One region of the Bradyrhizobium sp. UFLA03-84 genome, then DNA from elsewhere that is predicted to be linked to it. Evidence: riboswitches for the same ligand, from Rfam matches in the RefSeq annotation. Region 1 holds a riboswitch; the other holds the start of a gene.
What was found. A riboswitch is a leader RNA that binds a small molecule or an ion and turns the genes downstream of it on or off. The one in region 1 is predicted to bind ZMP and ZTP.
Positions count from the first base shown of each region.

Region 2: linked by a shared signal. The riboswitch ahead of CK489_RS31505 (bifunctional 5,10-methylenetetrahydrofolate dehydrogenase/5,10-methenyltetrahydrofolate cyclohydrolase) and the one ahead of glyA (serine hydroxymethyltransferase) in region 1 are both predicted to bind ZMP and ZTP.

Region 1 is NZ_NSJY01000013.1:368,213-371,767, reverse strand. It holds gene CK489_RS15860 (ankyrin repeat domain-containing protein) at 77-991, shown strand; ZMP/ZTP riboswitch at 1,075-1,160, shown strand; gene glyA (serine hydroxymethyltransferase) at 1,195-2,472, shown strand; gene CK489_RS15850 (c-type cytochrome) at 2,606-3,172, opposite strand; gene CK489_RS15845 (pyrroloquinoline quinone-dependent dehydrogenase) at 3,392-3,555, opposite strand, start outside.
Region 2 is NZ_NSJY01000016.1:315,933-319,487, forward strand. It holds gene CK489_RS31500 (MaoC/PaaZ C-terminal domain-containing protein) at 144-596, opposite strand; gene CK489_RS31505 (bifunctional 5,10-methylenetetrahydrofolate dehydrogenase/5,10-methenyltetrahydrofolate cyclohydrolase) at 725-1,588, opposite strand; ZMP/ZTP riboswitch at 1,603-1,682, opposite strand; gene CK489_RS31510 (hypothetical protein) at 1,900-2,307, shown strand; gene CK489_RS31515 (hypothetical protein) at 2,428-2,961, opposite strand; gene CK489_RS31520 (hypothetical protein) at 3,180-3,555, opposite strand, start outside.

The DNA of each region.
Region 1 (3,555 bases):
CTTGGCAGCAACCAAGGATCATGCGACGCTCGCTCCGGATGGCAATGCGCTCCGCAGGCCATCCGGAGGACACGCCTTGTATCGCCGCATCGCCCTTGCCGCACTGTTTCTCGCCGGCCACGTCCATGCCGGCTTTGGTGCGGCCGACCCGGCCCGGTGCCGCGAGCAGACCCGCAAATACGAGACCGACAAGGCGCAGCTCAGCGCGGTTGAGATCTCGCTGGCGCTGTTCGCCGCCGCCGATGCCGATTGCATCAACCTTGCCACCGCGCTGCTCGACGGCGGCGCCTCGGTGGACGCGCGCGACCGGCTTGGCGCACGGCCGCTGAGCCACGCCGCCCGCTCCGGCCATCTCGACATGGTCGACCTGCTGCTGGCGCGCGGCGCGCCGGTCGACGCGCGCAACCTCGCGGGATCGACCGCGCTCTACTTCGCCGCCGAGCGCGGCCATGCCGCGATCGTGCAGCGGCTGATCGATCGCGGCGCCGACGTCAATCTCACCGGGCGCAGCGGCGCCTCGCCGGTCGCGGCCGCGGCCTATGCCGGCCGGGACATGGTGGTGCGCATGCTGCTGGCGCACGGCGCCGACGGCGGCAAGGCCGACGACACCGGCAAGCCGCCGGTCGTGTATGCGGCGGCCGGCGGCCAGCTCGGCATCGTCAAGCAGCTGCTCGCGCGCAATATCGACGTCAATGCGCGCTACGCCAACGACCTCACGCTCCTAATGTGGGCCGCCGGACCGGACGAGACCGTGCCGGAAGCGCAGGCGCTCGAGGTCGTCTCGTATCTCCTGGACGCCGGCGCCAGGGTCGACGAGCGCGATGCGCGCGGACGCACGGCGCTGATGATCGCCGCCGAAGGCAACCATCCTGCAATTGCGAAAGCGCTGCTCGCGCACGGCGCCGACGCCGCGCTGGCCGACAAGGCGGGCAAGCACGCAGCCGATCTCACTATCCTGTCGGCGCTACGCGATGAGCTGACGCCGCGCTGAAGCATGAGGCGATGGACTCGTTGGTTGCGGAAGGTCCGCAGGTCGGCTAGATTCCCCTTTGCGAAGAGTCTCTGTGCTCATTCGTCCTATCGCGCGACTGGCGAGCTAACGTGGAATCGACCACGGGGAAGCGCGAAGGGTTCCGACGCCGATCGCCTGGGCAACCAATCTGCTGGCAAAACAGCGTGTTGAGGAGCCCGATCATGCCTTCGTTTCGCAACGAACTGTCGATCAACGATCAAGAGATCGCCGCTGCCCTTGTGGGGGAAGAGCGCCGTCAACAGGACGGCGTTGAACTGATTCCGTCCGAGAATTACACCTACCCGGAGGTGCTTGAGCTGCTCGGATCGGTCTTCACCAATAAATACTCCGAGGGATATCCTGGACGCAGATATTACGGCGGCCAGCAGTATACGGACGATGTCGAGAACCTCGCACGCCAGCGGGCCTGCTCGCTTTTTCGTGCCGAGCACGCCAACGTTCAGCCGCTTTCCGGATCACCGATGAATCAGGCCGTCTATCTCGGCCTATTGCAGCCCGGCGACACCATTCTCGCCATGGACCTGTCCCACGGCGGTCATCTCACCCACGGCGCGCCGGTGTCCCACATGGGGCGTTTGTTCAACTTCATTCGCTACAAGACGGCACCGTCAAACGGCGCGATAGATTTCGACGAATTGCGCGCGATCGCGCGGGAAGCACGTCCGAAGATGGTGTTGTGCGGCTACAGCTCCTATCCGCGCGACCTGGATTATGCGGCGTTCAAGAATATCGCCGACGAAGTTGGCGCGATCACGATGGCTGACGTGAGCCACTATGGCGGATTGATTGCCGCGAATGTCATGCGCAATCCGCTTGATGCCGGCTTCGACGTCATGACGACGACATCCCACAAGACACTGCGCGGCCCCCGCGGCGGGATCATCCTGTGCCGGAAGGAAAATGCCGGTCGGATCGATGCTTCCGTTTTCCCCGGGTTGCAGGGCGGACCTCACATGAACGTCGTGGCCGGGACTGCCGTGACGCTCAAGAAGGCGGCGACCTCGGATTTCAGGGTTTACGCGCTGCAGGTTCTGCGCAACGCGAAGGTTCTTGCCGGCGCGCTGATGGACCGCGGGATGAAGCTGGTCACGGACGGGACGGACAATCACATGATGGTCGTCGACACGGTAGCATCCGTCGGACTGGACGGGCGAGCAGCCGAGGACGTGCTCGATGCCATCGCCATCACCACAAACAAGCAAATTATTCCAGACGATCCGCGTCCGCCGCTCAGGCCAAGCGGTATCCGCCTTGGGACACCGGCAGCGACCACGCGTGGCATGGGAGATTCCGAAATGCGCCGTATCGGCGAGTTCATTGCGGGGGCTCTGCAGGCGAACGGAGACGACGCGGTCCTCGCGCATCTCAGATCGGAGTGCATCGAGATGTGCCGAGCCTTTCCTGTTCCAGGCGTGGTGTGCAGGTCTCGACCGAACTGATCGGCTCTACGCCGGCAACCGCAACTTCGGCGCGCGGACGTACGTAACGAGGTCGAGCGCTGGCGCCCGACCTCGGCCGCCAAGAGCGGGTATGCGACAGCGCTGCGCTCGCTTGAGGCCAACCTGCCCGCCGCTATAGCCCCGCCAGATAGTCCACCAGCGCGGCGAGGTCGTCGGGCGACGTCGCCAGCATCAGGTCGGACATGCCGGGATTGTTGCCGCGCGCGCGGCTGCGGAAATCGGCGATGGTTTTCGCGAGGTAGTCGCGTCCCATCCCGGCGAGCCGCGGCACCGTGCCGTCGCCCTGGAAGCGATCGAGATGGCAGGCCGGGCAGCCGACCGATGCGCTGGCTGCGACCGCCTTCGCCGCGACATCCTTGGGCGCGCGCGGCTGGCCGAGATCGGGCCATGGCTTCTGCGAGAAATATTCCGCGATCGCCAGCATGTCGTCGCGCTCGAACTGGGTCGCGATCGGCTGCATGATCTCGCTCTTGCGATCGCCGCGCTTGAAGTCGCGAAGCTGGATGTAGAGATAGCCGGCCTGCTGGCCCCATATCGTCGGAATGGTCTTGTCGACCGGCTTGCCGTCGGCGCCGTGGCAACCGGCACAGACCGCGACCTTGTCCTCGATCGTCTCCGCGCTGGCCTGGGCTGCCATCAGCAACAGCGCGGTTGCGCCAATCATCAGTTTACCGAACATGAGTTGATTCCGAACCGTCATGTCTTCCGTCATTGCGAGGAGCTCGCGACAAAATTGCAGAGCAATTTTGCGCTGAAGCGACGAAGCAATCCATGGCTCCGCTTACGCGGCACGATGGATTGCTTCGCTTCGCTCGCAATGACGCCGTTGGGTTTTCATCCGAAGAAACAGAAGCGGGACCGAACAGGTCCCGCTTCCCCACCATTGTTTGCCGCTCGCTCAGTCGAGCGTGAACGCGATGATGTTGTTGCCGCGCTTGTAGTCGAGCTGGGTGTTGCCACCGGCGCCGACCACGACATACTGCTTGCCGCCGACCATGTAGCTCGACGGCGGCGCGTTGACGCCGGCGCCGGCGCGGAAGCTCCACAGCTCCTTGCCGCTCG
Region 2 (3,555 bases), on a different contig from region 1:
CGCCCTGCACCACATCGGCGAACTTGCTGCGCGGCCTTATCAAGGACGACGTCATTGATGCGCTGCAGTTCCGCCGCAGGCCCGCCATACTAGCCGCGGCATTGCGCTAGGACCAGATCGACGACCAACGGTCCGCGCTGAGCCTATGTCCGCGCCTGCTCCACGGGGCGCATGTGGATCAGCGCATCGAGCACGAGGACGAGCACGGGACGCTGCTCGTCATTGACGAGCTCGGTCTTGAAGATCACGACCGCGTCGCGCCGCTCCGGCCTGATCGTGATCCTCTGGATCTGGGATTGGCCCGTCAGCGTGGCGCCCGGGCGGACCGGAGCCGGCAGGCGGATCTCGAAGCTCCGCCCCACGATGCCCGCTACCTTGCTCCAGATCGCCTCCACGACGAGCCGCTGATAGATCGCGATGGTGTTGAAACCGCTTGCGATCAGGCCGCCGAACGGGCCCACCGCAGCGGCCACGGGATCGGTATGGATCGGCACCGGATCATACTTCCCGGCGAACTCCAGAATCTCCGCCTCGCCGATTGTGTAGGTCCCGAGCTTGAATGTCTGGCCCTCGGTGAGATCTTCTGCATAGAGCATCGCGCGCCTCCGTCTGTCGCATGACGATAGCCGAACGCTGCGGGCTTTCCATTACCTCCGAGGTCATGATCTTCGCGCACGGGCGCGAGCGACCTCCGCCGCTCGCGCCTAGCCCTCAGCGTTCTGCGCTATTGCAGCCGGGCCGTCCTCGCCTTGGCGGCTTTCACGGTGTTCTCCATCAGGCAGGCGATCGTCATCGGCCCGACGCCGCGCGGCACCGGCGTGATCGCGCCCGCGACCTGCACCGCCTCGTCGAACGAGACGTCGCCGCATACCGCGTAGCCGCCGTCCGGCTTCGCGACGCGCGTGGTGCCGACGTCGATCACGATCGCCTGCGGCTTGATCCAGTCGCCGCGCACGAGGCCAGCCTTGCCCACCGCGCTGACCAGGATGTCGGCCTGCCGGCAGATGCTGCTGATGCCGCGGGTGTGGATGTGGGTCTGCGTCACCGTCGCGTGCTCCTGCAGCAGCAGCGCGGCCATCGGCTTGCCGACGATGTTGGAGCTGCCGATCACCACGGCATGCGCACCGGTGAGATCCGGCCGGATCGACTTGATCAGCCTGAGACAACCGAGCGGCGTGCACGGCACCAGCGCATCGTCGCCGTGAAACAGCCGGCCGGCGTTGAGGGCATGCAGGCCGTCGACATCCTTGGCTGGATCGACCGCGGCCATCACCCGCAGGGCGTCGATATGCGCCGGCAACGGCAACTGGATCAGGATGCCGTCGACATCGTTGCGGGCATTGAGCGCCGCGATCCTGGCAAGCAGGTCGGCCTCACCGGCATCGTCCGGCAGGCGTTCGACCTCGCCGCGCAGGCCGAGCCGCTCGGCCATCCTGACCTTGCTCTGCACATAGATCTGGCTCGCCGGGTCACAGCCAACCAGCACGACCGCAAGTCCCGGCGCGCGAGGCAGCCGGTGGAGTTCACTCGCAACCTTGTCGATGACAATTTGGGCATGTGCATGCCCATCAAGAATGTTCGCCGTCATGGCACCTCCGTTCGAAGCGGTGCCCAGGCGCGCGGCGTTCAGTCTCTGCGCTCCCCGATGGTGGTCCATCCAAGCGCCAGTCGCGCAGATGGCGCCGTGATAGCCGCCCGGCCTGGCAAAGGCAAATCACGCTTCGTTTGCAGTCGGACCGGCGACGAACTGACCTTCTTTTGCCGGTGGATCGGTGCCGGGCGGGTCATCTCTGGGGGTAGGATTCGGGCAGAACTTGCGATAAGCCTCGGCACTTGCCGGGCTTTTCCGATCCCCGGCGCCATCCTTCCGGTCATCACGCCATTTCGGACATTTTCAACATGAGACATATCATCCTCGCGCTGGCGCTCCTCTGCCCGGCTGCCGCGCTTGCCCAAGGCACCACTCCGGCCCCGGCCCCCGCCGACAAGCCGGCGGCGACCTCGCAGCCGATGGTCGGCGACAAGCCGCTGGTCCAGGTCGGCAAGAAGTCGGCGGCCAAGAAGGGCGAAAAGGCCGCAGCGCCCGGCAAGCCGCAATCGGTCGCGCAGAAGCTCCAGGCCTGTCAGGACATCGACGACGCCACCAAGGAGCGGCTGATGTGCTACGACGAGATCTTCAAGCCGCAGCCCAAGCCGAAGGCCGCCCCCGCCAAGGGCGTCAACGAATGCCGGTTCGTGAAGGAAGAGGACGAACGGCTGACCTGCTACAACGGCTTCGCCGACAAGATTCCGCGCCTGCCGCGCTAACCGGCGTGAACGGCCCGGACGGCCGTCTGCGTCCGGTTGCCGCCCGATCTCGCGGACATGAAAATGCCGCCGCAAGCATCTGCGGCGGCGTATCGGTTGCCGGCTACGGCGCGACCCTGCCTACCAGGTGCCGAAACCGCCGAAGAAGCCCATGCGCGGCTGCTGCTGTGCGACCCGGTAGGGCTGATACATGCCGGGCTGGGCCAGCCGCATCGGCTGCTGGGGATGCGCATGGTAACGCGCAACCTTGTGCTTTTTCGGTGCCTGCGGCTGGGCCTGCAGCGGCTGGTCGGCCGGCTTGGCGTCGGCCACGATCGCGCCCTTGCGCGCGTCAGCCTTCTCCGGCGGAATGAACTGGGCGAAGGTGTCACGAACGCGGGCCTGCGCCGAGGCATCGCTGGCGGCCGCCGGGGTCGCCGCGGCAACCGCGTTGACCTGCGCCGGAACGATGGTCGGCAGGTTGGTATCATAGACCACCCGCTCCGGCAGTTTCTGGGTCGACCTGATCCGGACCATGGTCTTGTCGACGCCCGGCGATGAGATGGTCTGGCTTTGGCCAGGAACCACCGCCTCCTGCGGCACGATAGCGTTGACGACGAAGAGCAGCGCGAGCAGCACGCCACCAACGAACAGGAAATAACGCGCCACAGGCATCTTGGTAGCTCCCCCCGCGCCACCGGCGCGGTTCATCTCTGCGCGACGACAACAGTCATCGCGCGGGCGAATTCATCGTCTGCGCACGATCACCCGGACAGACGCCATCCCGCGCTTCCGGGTCGTTCTCTAACGGTCGGCTTATTAGTTAGTTCCTGCCTGGCCGTTACGGTTCACCCGGCAAGTCAATTCCCGCTCACTTTTTCGAGATGCAGGTTTCAGGCGCGGCTGGCGGTCACGACAGAGCATTTCGCCTTGTTTGCGTTAACGTTTACGAAGCCGATGAGCATCTGCGAATAGGTCTTGCGGCTCTTCATGGCGATGGTGTCCGGAATCAGGCGCTTGCGCTCGGTCATCGGGCTGCCGTCGCGGCGGATGAAGGCGCAGGCGATCTCGATGTCCTTGACCGCAAAATCATTGGCGTTGCGCAGCGTCAGGGTGACCAGCACCTTGGATCCCAGCCCGCCGCGGCGCCACGATTGCGAGGCGATCCGCACCCGGTCCAGCGGCGATCGTTCGGCGCCCGAGCCGGCCTGTCTGGCCTCCTCGGCCGGCTGCTGGGCGGTGGCGACGCCGACCGTGGCCGGCTCATCG